Regions from separate parts of the Dactylosporangium sp. NPDC049742 genome, predicted to be linked through region 1. Evidence: riboswitches for the same ligand, from Rfam matches in the RefSeq annotation. Region 1 holds a riboswitch; the other holds the start of a gene.
The links. Region 1 has a riboswitch for cobalamin ahead of AB0J72_RS14140 (VWA domain-containing protein). Riboswitches for the same ligand answer to the same signal wherever they lie in the genome.
Positions count from the first base shown of each region.

Region 2: linked by a shared signal. The riboswitch ahead of cobN (cobaltochelatase subunit CobN) and the one ahead of AB0J72_RS14140 (VWA domain-containing protein) in region 1 are both predicted to bind cobalamin.

Region 1 covers NZ_JBFANF010000009.1:22,544-28,491, forward strand. The annotation lists gene cbiE (precorrin-6y C5,15-methyltransferase (decarboxylating) subunit CbiE) at 1-146, opposite strand, end outside; gene AB0J72_RS14130 (cobyrinate a,c-diamide synthase) at 137-1,477, opposite strand; gene cobO (cob(I)yrinic acid a,c-diamide adenosyltransferase) at 1,471-2,073, opposite strand; gene AB0J72_RS14140 (VWA domain-containing protein) at 2,076-4,145, opposite strand; cobalamin riboswitch at 4,184-4,377, opposite strand; gene AB0J72_RS14145 (hypothetical protein) at 4,440-5,276, shown strand; gene AB0J72_RS14150 (hypothetical protein) at 5,351-5,948, shown strand, end outside.
Region 2 covers NZ_JBFANF010000101.1:351-6,298, reverse strand. The annotation lists gene AB0J72_RS55425 (precorrin-2 C(20)-methyltransferase) at 1-298, opposite strand, end outside; gene AB0J72_RS55420 (precorrin-8X methylmutase) at 295-924, opposite strand; gene AB0J72_RS55415 (precorrin-3B synthase) at 1,029-2,168, opposite strand; cobalamin riboswitch at 2,254-2,476, shown strand; gene cobN (cobaltochelatase subunit CobN) at 2,516-5,948, shown strand, end outside.

The sequences.
Region 1 (5,948 bases):
CGGGACGCCAGCTCCGCCGCCAGGTCCACCCTGGCGTCCACAGTGGACACGGCGAGCACCACGTCGCCGGTGAAGGTGGGCAGGAGGGCCTCGACGTCGGCGGCGGTGGCGGTGGAGCGGGCGCCGAACCCGAGCACTACGCGCATGCCGAGACCAGCCTGTGCGCGAGGTGCGGGGCGCCGGCCCAGTGCAGGTGCAGGTACGACGCGTGCACCGACCCCTCCGCGAACCCCTCCCGGACCGTCCCGTTCTCGCCGTGCCAGGCCCACGCGGGCGTGGCGCCGGAGGACGGGGTGACGGCGGTGCGGTGGAACTCGTGGCCGCTGACCCGGGTGCCGGCGGCGGCGAGCGCGCTGTCGGCGACGGCGACGGCGTCGCGGTAGCCGAGGGTCAGCTTCGGGGTCATGGCGGCGTCGACGGGCAGCACCCCGCACATCGGCCGGCCGTCCAGGGTCCGCGCCAGCCACAGCAGCCCGGCGCACTCGGCCGCGATCGGAGCGCCGCGGGCGGCAAGTGCGGCGACCGCCTCGCGGAGCGGCGCGTTGTCGGACAGCTGCTGCGCGTACACCTCGGGGAAGCCGCCACCGACGACCAGCCCGCGCGTGCCGGGCGGCAGCGCCTCGTCCCGCAACGGGTCCACGATGGACACCTCGGCGCCGGCGGCGGTGAGCAGCTCGACCGTCTCGGCGTAGCTGAAGGAGAACGCGGGCCCGCCGGCGACCGCGACCACGGGCCGTCCGGCGACGGGCTCACCCACCGACGGCGTCCAGGGCGCAGCGGCGAACGGGGGCGCCGAGCGGGCGACGGCGAGGACCGCGTCCAGGTCCACACCGGAGGCGACCACGGCGGCGAGGGCCCGCACGGACTCGAGGGCCTCGGCGTGGCGTTCGACGACGGGGACGAGGCCGAGGTGCCGGGACGGGGCGGCGACCGCGTCGTGGCGGCGCAGCACCCCGAGGACGGGCGTGCCGACCTCGGCGCACGCGTCGCGGAGGATCTGCTCGTGCCGGTCGGAGCCGACCCGGTTGAGCACCACCCCGGCGATGCGCACGCCGGACCCGAACGACCGGAAGCCGTGCACGACGGCGGCGATCGACCGGGCCTGTGCGGTCGCGTCGACCACGAGGACGACGGGCGCGTCGAGCAGCTTCGCGACGTGCGCGGTGGAGCCGAGCTCGCCCGCGCCGGTGCGCCCGTCGAACAGGCCCATGACCCCCTCGACGACCGCGACGTCGGCGCCGGCGGAGCCGTGCGCGAACAGCGGGCCGATCCGCTCCTCGCCGACGAGGACCGGGTCGAGGTTGCGGCCGGGGCGGCCGGCGGCGAGCGCGTGGTAGCCGGGGTCGATGTAGTCCGGGCCGACCTTGAACGGCGCCACGCGCAGGCCACGGGCCGCGAACGCGGCGAGGAGCCCGGTCGCCACGGTCGTCTTGCCGTGGCCGGAGGCCGGCGCCGCGACGACGATGCGGGCTACCACTCGATGCCCTGCTGGCCTTTACGCCCCGCGTCCATGGGGTGCTTGACCTTCGTCATGTCGGTGACGAGGTCGGCGATCGCGACGAGGTCGGGGTGCGCGTCCCGGCCGGTGATGACGACGTGCTGGTTGCCGGGCCGGTCCCGCAGGGTGTCGACGACGTCGGCGACGTCGACCCAGCCCCACTTCATCGGGTACGTGAACTCGTCGAGCACGTAGAACCGGTGCGCCTCCGCGGCCAGGTCGCGCTTGATCTGCTCCCAGCCTTCGGCGGCCTCGGCGGCGTGGTCGCGTTCGGTGCCGGGGCGCTGGATCCAGGACCAGCCCTCGCCCATCTTCTGCCACACGACGGGGCCGCCCTTGCCGGTCTCACCGAGGGCCTTGAGGGCGGTCTCCTCGCCGACGCGCCACTTGGGGCTCTTCACGAACTGGTAGACGGCGATCGGCCAGCCGGCGCTCCAGGCGCGCAGCGCCATCCCGAACGCGGCCGTCGACTTGCCCTTGCCCTGTCCGGTGTGGACGGCCAGGATGTGCTGCCGGCGGCGCTGGCGGGTGGTGAGCCCGTCGTCCGGCACGCTCTCGACCTTGCCCTGCGGCATGTTCAGCTCCCCGTGCGGATCGTGGCGGTGGACAGTGCCGACAGCGGCAGGCAGTCGGCGGACAGGGCCCGGGCGAGGCGGCCGGCGAGGCCGAGCCGCACGGGGCCGGACTCGCAGTCGACGACGACCGCGGGGATGCCGGCGAGCGCGGGCGCGACGGTCATCGGGTCGGGGCCGCTGGTCGCGCGGCCGTCGGTGACGACGACGAGCAGCGGGCGGCGGCGGGCGTCGCGGCGCTTCTCGCCGTGCAGCGTGCGGGCGGCCTGGCGCAGTCCCGCCGCGAGGGGGGTCCGGCCGCCGGTGCGCAGCTCGGCGAGGCGCAGCACGCCGACCTCGTGGCTGGCGGTCGGCTCGAGGACCGTGGTGGCCTCCGCGCCGCGGAAGGTGATCATGCCGACCTTGTCCCGGCGCTGGTACGCGTCGCGCAGCAGCGACAGCACGGCCGTCTTCACGACGGTCATCCGCTGCCGGGCCGCCATCGACCCGGACGCGTCGACGACGAACAGCACAAGGTTGGCCTCCCGGCCCACCTTGACCGCCTCGCGCAGGTCGCGGGCGTGGACGCGGCGGGACCCGCGCAGCGCGGCGGCGCGCACGGTGTCGGGCAGGTGCAGGCTGACGAGCTTGCCGCTGGGCTGCCGGGACCGCACGACGCGGCCGTGCCGGCCGTGCGCGGGTGAGCGCCGGCCGGCGTGGGAGCCCTGCTGCCGGTTGGCCCTCCCACCGATCTTCAAGAGCCGCGTCTTGTACGGGGCCTGCGCGAACGCGAGGTCCCCGGCCGGGCCCGTGGCGGGGCCGGCATCCCCGTCGACGCCCGACGTATCGACCGACGTTTGTTCGGGGGTCGGGCGGCCACCCGGCTCGCCGGCCGGACCCGGCGAACCGGAAATGTCGGATGAGTCGGTAGAAGCGCTCGGCGGGGGCGGGCCACTGCCGTCAGCGCCGCCGTCGTCAGGTCCGCCGCCGTCCGGGCCGCCACCATCGGGGCCGCCGCTGTCAGGGCCGCCGTCAGGGCCGTCGGTGTCGGAGCCGCCGTCGTCGGAAGCGTCGTCCGGGCCGCCGAGCTCCTGGTCGAGGATCTCCTCCAGGCGCTCCTGGTCCGCGCCCGGCGGGTCCAGGGGGTCGCGGCGGCGCCGGTGCGGCAGCGCGAGCCGGGCCGCGTCCCGCAGGTCGTCCTTCGTCACGACGGTCCGGCCGTGCCAGGCGGCGACGGCGACCGCCGTGCGGGCCACGACGATGTCGGCGCGCAGGCCGTCGACCCGGTACGCGATGCAGATCCGCGCGATCCGGTCCAGCTGCGCGTCCGGCAGCGTGACCCGGGGCAGGATCTGCCTGGCGGCGGCGATCCTGCCCGCCAGGGCCGCGTCCTGCTCGACGTAGCGGGCGGCGAACCCGGCGGGGTCGTTCTCGTACTGCAGCCGCCGCCGCACCACCTCGGCCCGCGGCTCGACCGTGGCGGGCGCGGCCACGCCGACGACCAGGCCGAACCGGTCGACGAGCTGCGGCCGCGGCTCGCCCTCCTCCGGGTTCATGGTGCCGACGAGCAGGAAGCGGGCGGCGTGCTTGACGGAGACCCCGTCGCGCTCGACGTGGGCGCGGCCCATCGCGGCGGCGTCGAGGAGCAGGTCGACGAGGTGGTCGGGCAGCAGGTTGACCTCGTCGACGTAGAGAACGCCCCGGTGTGCGGCGGCGAGCAGGCCGGGCTCGTAGGCCTTCACGCCCTCGCCGAGGGCCCGCTGCAGGTCGAGGGTGCCGACGACCCGGTCCTCGGTGGCGCCGACGGGCAGCTCGACCAGCGCGGAGCGGCGCCGGGCGGCGGGCGTGCCGGCGGTGTGCGGGCCGTCGGGGCACGAAGGGTCGGCGGCCAAGGGGTCGCAGGCGAAGCGGCAGCCGGCGACGACGTCGACCTCCGGCAGCAGCGCGGCGACGCCACGCACGACGGTCGACTTGGCGGTGCCCTTCTCACCCCGGACGAGCACCCCGCCGATCGCCGGGGACACGGCGGTGAGCAGCAGGGCCAGGCGCAGGTCGGGCAGGCCGACCACGGCCGAGAACGGATACGGCGACGTCACGGGCACATCCTCCTCGAGCGGGTCCGCGCCCGCTGGGTCATGGAGCACGAGCGGCTGGAGTCTCCTGACTCCCGGATCGCCGCCATCCCCCGACCTTCCGGCTTGCGGCCGTGGCCCTTGCGCTGGAGGGTGGCTCCCCGGTCACAGTGGCGGGACCGTCCCAGATTCGCACTGGGTTCCTCCCTATGACCGCTCGGGGTTCATCGTGTCCCACGGCTCCCAGTGACGTCAACGTGACCCAAATCCTTCGGGCCGGGCACGACCGGCCGAACAGATGACATGTGGAGGAGCGTCGTGCACGCCGTCCTGTGCGTCGTGCTGACCATGGGTCTGCTCATCGCGTCGGTACGGCCGCGCCTGCCACCCCTGGCGCCGGAGACGAGCGTGGCGCCGCCGGGCACCCGGGCCATGTGGCTGTGGGAGCGGGAGAAGCCGGAGGCCGTCGTCGACTGGGCGAAGGCACGCTCGGTGACGACCATCTTCGCGTACTACGACCCGCGCGCCGACGTGACGGAGCTGACCCGGTTGCGTGCGCTGTGCGACGACGCCGGGATCGTCCTCGACGCGCTCGGCGGCGAGCCGGCCTGGACGACCGACCACGCGACCGCGCTCGCCTGGGCGCGGGCCGCCGCGGCGTCCGGCCTGTTCCGGGGGCTGCACGTCGACGTCGAGCCCTACCTGCTGCCGGCCTGGGAGGAGCGGCAGGCGGCGCTCGTACCGCAGCTGCTGCGGCTGCTGGACCAGCTGGCGCTGATCGGCCCGCCGGTCGAGCTCGACGTGCCCTTCTGGCTGCCGACGGTCCAGGCCGGCGGGGAGAACCTGGCCGACGCCGTGCTCGCCCGGGTCGACGGCGTCACGGTGATGAGCTACCGCAACACCGCGACCGGCGGCAACTCGATGCTCGGCGTCGCCGACGACCTGCTGCGGCGGGCCGGGAAGGCGGCGAAACCGGCCCGGCTGGGCGCGGAGACGCAGGCGCTCGGTGACTGCGCGTACTGCACGTTCCACGGCGGCACGGACAGCGCCATGCGGGCCACGCTCAGCGACGTCGACCGGGCCGCGCAGCGCTACGCCGCGTTCGAGGGAATCGCGGTGCACCAGTACGACACCTGGATAGCGCTCACCGGCTAGCTCAACCGGCCGCCGGCCCGGCCGATCTGGAATTCGTCACAGGCAGCCATCATCAACAGAGAAGGACCTCTCCGATGCGCCGTTCAGCCTCGATCGCCCTAGCTTGCGCCGCCGGCGCGGCCGCCATCCTTCCCGCCGCGGCGCCGGCCAGCGCCGCGACCCCGGACCTGGGCCTGGTGGTGCCGCTGCTCGCGCCGATGCTGCCGGGGCAGTCGGGCTGGGTGGGCACCCTGTGGGGCGCCGCCGGCGACGTCTGCGACGTGCGGGTCACCGCATCGGGGCCGGGTCTCACCATCACGTACCCGTCGAACACGCAGAGCTACTCGTCACTGTCGAAGGGTGACTCGCTCGCGGCCGGGCGCGTGGACTACATCGCGTTCAACATCAGCGTCGCCACGAACAAGCTCGTGTCGCTGAACCCGGTGACGCTGAACTACTCGTACACCGAGAAGGCCGACGGCGCGACCACCTGCACCGGCACGAAGCGCACCGGATCGCAGGTCGCGACCCTGCCGGTCGTGTCGGTCACCGGGGACGCCGTCACCCAGAAGACGTCGACGGTGACGGTGCCGAAGAAGACCCCGGTCTGGTCGCAGCTGGTGTTCCAGGCGCGCAAGGGCGGCGTCGACGACCTGCGCATCACCGTCTCCGGCGGCCCGACCGGCCTGGTCG
Region 2 (5,948 bases), on a different contig from region 1:
GGCCGGCGTCGAGGTGCGCGGCGAGCCGGGCCGCCCACGCGTCGTAGTGCTCCTCGATGAGGGCCCGGTAGTCGCGGACCTCCTCGGTGGTGACCGGGTAGACGAGCGCCTCTTCGATCTGGCCGTCGCGCAGGTACGGCGCGGCGATCGACCGGGCGATGCTGCGCCCGTGGCGGGCGCTGTGGAACGCGACGACGGGTGCCGCGGCGATGAGCCGGGCCGCCTTCACCGTCACGAGCTCCGGGTCGCCGGGGCCGAGTCCTACGCCGTACAACCGACCGGTGTCCACTGTGGTCATTCCTTCTCGTCCGCGATGGCGTTGACGGCGGCGGCCGTCATCGCGCTGCCGCCCCGGCGGCCGTGCACGACCAGGTGCGGCAGGTCCGACGCCGCGAGCGCGACCTTCGACTCGGCCGCGCCGATGAACCCGACGGGGATGCCCAGCACGGCCGCGGGCCGGGGCGCGCCGGCCGCGATCATCTCCAGGAGCCGGAACAGCGCCGTCGGCGCGTTGCCGATGGCGACGACCGCGCCGTCGAGCCGCGGGCCCCACAGGTCGAGGGCGGCGGCGCTGCGGGTGGTGCCCAGCTCGTGGGCGAGCGCCGGGACCCGCGGGTCGCGCAGCGTGCACAGGACCTCGTTGTCGCGGGGCAGCCTGGCGCGGGTCACGCCGGAGGCGACCATCTCCGCGTCGCACAGGATCGGGGCGCCGTCGCGCAGGGCGGCGCGGGCGAGGCGCACGACGTCCGCGCTGTACCCGACGTCACCGGCGAGGTCGACCATGCCGCACGCGTGGATCATGCGGACGGTGACCTGGGCGACGTCGGCGGGCAGCGCGGACAGGTCGGCCTCGGCGCGGATCGTCGCGAACGACCGCCGGTAGATCTCCGCGCCGTCCTTGACGTAGTCGAAGCCACCGTCCATGACGGACCCAAAGCCACCGTCCGTGACGAAACCGGAGGCGCCGCCCGCGACGGCACCGGAGGCGCCGCCCTGGACGGCGCCGTCTGCGACGGACTCCTGAGCCGTCATGACAGCACCCGGTAGCCGTCGGCGGTCGCGAGCATCTCCACGTGCCTTCCCTTCGGTGCGCCGCAGCGCCGTTCGCAGCCGACCCAGTGCACCGGCAACGCATGGTCGAGACCGCCGAGGACGGCCGCGCGGGCGTCGGCGCGCACGTCGGCGAGGGCCTTCGCGCAGCCGGGCCGGCCGGCGCACGCCGTGACCCCGGCCCACGGCGTCGCGGGGTCGGTGCCGAGGCCGGCGGTCGTCAGCAGTGACTCGAGACGTCCAGCTTCTTCGACCGGCACGTCGGGCACGACGACGGTCCGCCACGGCGTGACGATGATCTCCCCCGGCGCCGCCGCGACGAGCGCCGCCGACTGCTCCGGTGTCAGCAGCCCGAGTGGTACGACCACCGTCAGCGCCACCAGTCCCCCGACCTGCGGGGTCCGTCCGACCGCCGGCCCGGGCGAGCCTGCGAACTGGTCGACGGCTGTACCGAGGGCGAACCCCAGGCGATCCGCGACCCGGGCCGGGCCGTCGGCCAGCTCGGCCAGCCGCCACGCGGTGCCGCCCTGCGCCGCGCGCTCGTCCAGGAACGCCCGGGACGCCCGGAGCAGCAGCTCAGCGGGGTTCTCCCCGGCCCGGCCCGCGGTGGGCAGCCCGGCGAGGAGGAGGCGGTCGCCGTGCAGGCCGACGTCGCCGCCGAGCGGGGACACGTCGCCGCGCCCGTCGTCGACGGTCACCAGGAACCGGCCGGGCAGCGCCGCCAGCGCGGGGTCGGCGCACAGCCCGGCGTCGAACGCGGCCACCACCGGCCGCACGTCCAGCTCGCCGAGGCCGTCGCGGCCGCTGAGCGGGCTGGCGATGATGTTGCGGACCCGCTCGTGGGTGTCCGACGGCAGCAGCCCCGCGGTGGTGAGCCTGGCCGCCAGCTCCGGCGACGCGTCCGGCCGCAGCCCTCTGATCTGCACGTTTCCGCGCGAGGTGAGCTCCAGGGCGGGGTCGCCGAGGTCCGCGGCGGCGGTGCGGAGGACCGCGAGGGCGGGGACGGGCAGCCGCCCGCCGGGCAGCCGGACGCGGGCCAGGCCACCGTCGGCCGCCGCGTGGACCTGCACGGCACCCGGGCACCGGTCCGGAGCGTCGCGTCCACTGGCAGCCTGCACGCGCCGGATACTACTGCGCAGCACCCCGCCCGACCCAAGGAAGCCGACCCCAAGGTGGGTCGGGCGAGCTTGACTCAAGGAAGCCGTGACCGGCAGAGTTGGCGGTGCTGTACGGCGACGTGTGGAGGAAGCCGGTGTGAATCCGGCACGGTCCCGCCACTGTGACCGGGGAGTGGACCTCCGACGACGGCCACCGGGCCCAGCGCCCCGGAGGCCGGAGACGACGGCCACCGGGTGCGAGCCCGGGAAGGCCGGAGGCGAGCGCCGATCCGGGAGCCAGGAGACTCTCCGCCGCCGGAACCTTTCCCGACCGACTTGGGGCGCGGACCCCGAGGGAGGACCCCGGCGTGATCCTGCTGCTGTCGACGTCCGACACCGACCTGCTCAGCGCCCGTGCGAGCGGCGCGGCGTTCCGGCTGGCCAACCCGTCCCGCCTCACCGTGGCGGAGCTGCCGGCCCTGGCCGACGGCGCCGACCTGGTCGTGGTGCGGTTCCTGGGCGGCTACCGCGACTGGCAGGAGGGGTTCGACACGCTGCTGCGCCTGCCGGCGCCGGTGGTGCTGCTCGGCGGTGAGTCGCTGCCCGACGCGGAGCTGATGCGCCACTCGACGGTGCCCGCCGGCGTCGCCGCGGAGGCCCACGCCTACTTCACCGAGGGCGGCCCCGCCAACCTCGCCGAGCTGCACAACTTCCTCTCCGACACGGTCCTGCTGACCGGCCACGGGTTCGCGCCGCCGGTGCAGACCCCCGCGTGGGGCGTGCTGGACCGGGAGTCCACGGCTGACGGCCCGACCGTCGGGATCATCTACTACCGGGCGCACCACCTGGCGGGAAACACCGCGTTCGTGGAGACGCTCTGCGAGGCCGTCGAGGACGCGGGCGGCCGGCCGCTGCCGGTGTTCGCCTCGTCGCTGCGGGCCGCCCCGGCGGAGCTGCTCGACACGCTGCGGCAGGCGGACGCGCTGGTCGTCACGGTCCTCGCCGCGGGCGGCACCCGGCCCGCCGACGCGCAGGCCGGCGGCGAGGACGGGGCGTGGGACGTCGGCGCCCTGGCCGCGCTCGACGTGCCGATCCTGCAGGGGCTGTGCCTCACGAGCTCCCGCGACACCTGGGACGCCAACGATGATGGGCTGTCGCCGCTGGACACCGCGACGCAGGTCGCGATCCCGGAGTTCGACGGGCGGATCATCACGGTGCCGTTCTCGTTCAAGGAGATCGACGCCGACGGGCTCACCGTCTACGTCGCCGACCGGGAGCGGGCCGGCCGGGTCGCCGGGACCGCGGTCGCGCACGCCCGGCTGCGGCACCTGCGGCCCGAGGACCGCAAGATCGTGCTGATGCTCAGCGCGTACCCGACGAAGCACGCGCGGATCGGCAACGCGGTCGGCCTGGACACGCCCGCGAGCGTCGTGCGGCTGCTCGAGGCGATGCACGCGCAGGGGTACGTCGGCGCCGACGGCTTCCCGAAGGACGGCGACGCGCTGATGCACACGCTCATCGCCGCCGGCGGGCAGGACGTGAACTGGCTCACCGAGGACCAGCTGCGCGGCAACCCGATCCGGATCTCCGCCGCCCGGTACCGGAGCTGGTTCGACACGCTCCCGGCCGACCTGCGGGAGGGGATGGAGCGGCACTGGGGGCCGGCGCCCGGCGAGCTGTTCGTCGACACGTCCCGCGACCCCGGCGGCGAGATCGTCCTCGCCGCGCTGCGCGAGGGCAACGTCGTGGTGATGGTGCAGCCGCCGCGCGGCTTCGGGGAGAACCCCGTCGCGATCTACCACGACCCCGACCTGCCGCCGAGCCACCATTACCTGGCCGCGTACCGGTGGCTCGCCGACGAGTTCGGCGCGCACGCGGTCGTGCACGTCGGCAAGCACGGCAACCTCGAGTGGCTGCCGGGCAAGACGGTCGGGATGTCCGCCTCGTGCGGCGCCGACGCGGCCCTCGGCAACCTGCCGCTGATCTACCCGTTCCTGGTCAACGACCCAGGTGAGGGCACCCAGGCGAAGCGGCGGGCGCATGCCACCCTGGTCGACCACCTGATCCCGCCGATGGCGCGCGCCGAGTCGTACGGTGACATCGCCCGCCTCGAGCAGCTCCTGGACGAGCACTCGACGATCGCGGCCCTCGACCCCGCGAAGCTGCCGGCGATCCGCGGGCAGATCTGGACGCTGCTGCAGGCGGCGCGGCTCGACCACGACCTGGGCCTGGCCGACCGGCCCGGTGACGACGGGTTCGACGAGCTGATCCTGCACATCGACGGCTGGCTCTGCGAGATCAAGGACGTCCAGATCCGCGACGGGCTGCACGTCCTCGGCGTCGCGCCGACCGGCGAGGCGCGGGTCGACCTGGTCCTCGCCATGCTGCGGGCCCGGCAGCTGTGGGGCGGCGCGGTCGCGCTGCCCGGCCTGCGCGAGGCCCTCGGCCTGACCGAGGGCTCGACCGCGCGCGTGTCGGTCGACGAGGCCGAGTCGCAGGCCCGCGCCCTGGTGGCGGAGATGGAGTCACGGGGCTGGCCCACCACCGACATCTCCGACATTTCGGATTTGCCGGATGTGGTACGGGTGCTGGAGTTCGCCGCACGGGAGATCGTGCCGCGGCTGTCCCGTACCGGCGACGAACTGACGATGGTCCTGCATGCGCTGGACGGAGGGTATGTCCCGGCGGGGCCGAGCGGGTCGCCGCTGCGCGGGCTGATCAACGTCCTGCCGACCGGGCGCAACTTCTACTCCGTCGACCCGAAGGCGATCCCGAGCCGGCTCGCGTGGGAGACGGGTCAGGCGATGGCCGACTCGCTGCTCGCCCGCTACAAGGCAGACCACGGTGCGTGGCCGCGCTCCGTCGGCCTGTCGATGTGGGGCACCAGCGCCATGCGCACCGCCGGCGACGACATCGCCGAGGCGCTCGCGCTGCTCGGTGTCCGGCCCGTCTGGGACGACGCGTCCCGCCGGGTGGTCAACCTGTCCCCCATCGACCTCGCCGAGCTGGGCCGCCCCCGCATCGACGTCACGATGCGCATCAGCGGCTTCTTCCGCGACGCGTTCCCGCACGTGGTCGCGCTGCTGGACGACGCGGTGCAGCTGGTCGCCGCCCTGGACGAGTCCCCCGACGACAACTACGTCCGCGCCCACGTCGCCGCCGACGTGGCCGCGCACGGCGACGAACGCCGCGCCACGCTGCGCGTCTTCGGGTCCAAGCCGGGCGCGTACGGCGCCGGCATCCTCCCCCTCATCGACAGCCGCAACTGGCGCGACGACGCCGACCTGGCCGAGGTGTACGCGGTGTGGGGCGGCTACGCGTATGGCCGCGACCTGGACGGCCTGCCCGCCCGGGGCGACATGGAAGGCGCGTACAAGCGGATCAGCGTCGCGGTCAAGAACACCGACACCCGCGAGCACGACATCGCCGACTCCGACGACTACTTCCAGTACCACGGCGGCATGATCGCCACCGTCCGCGCGCTGACGGGCCGCGCCCCAGCCGCGTACGTCGGCGACAGCACCAACCCCGACGCCGTGCGCACCCGCACCCTGAGCGAGGAGACCGCCCGCGTCTTCCGCGCCCGCGTCGTCAACCCCCGCTGGCTCGCCGCCATGCGCCGCCACGGCTACAAGGGCGCCTTCGAGCTCGCCGCCACCGTCGACTACCTGTTCGGCTTCGACGCCACCGCCGGCGTCGTCGCGGACTGGATGTACGAGAAGCTCGCCGAGTCCTACGTCTTCGACCCCGAGAACCGCAAGTTCCTCGACGAGTCCAACCCGTGGGCCCTGCACGGCATCA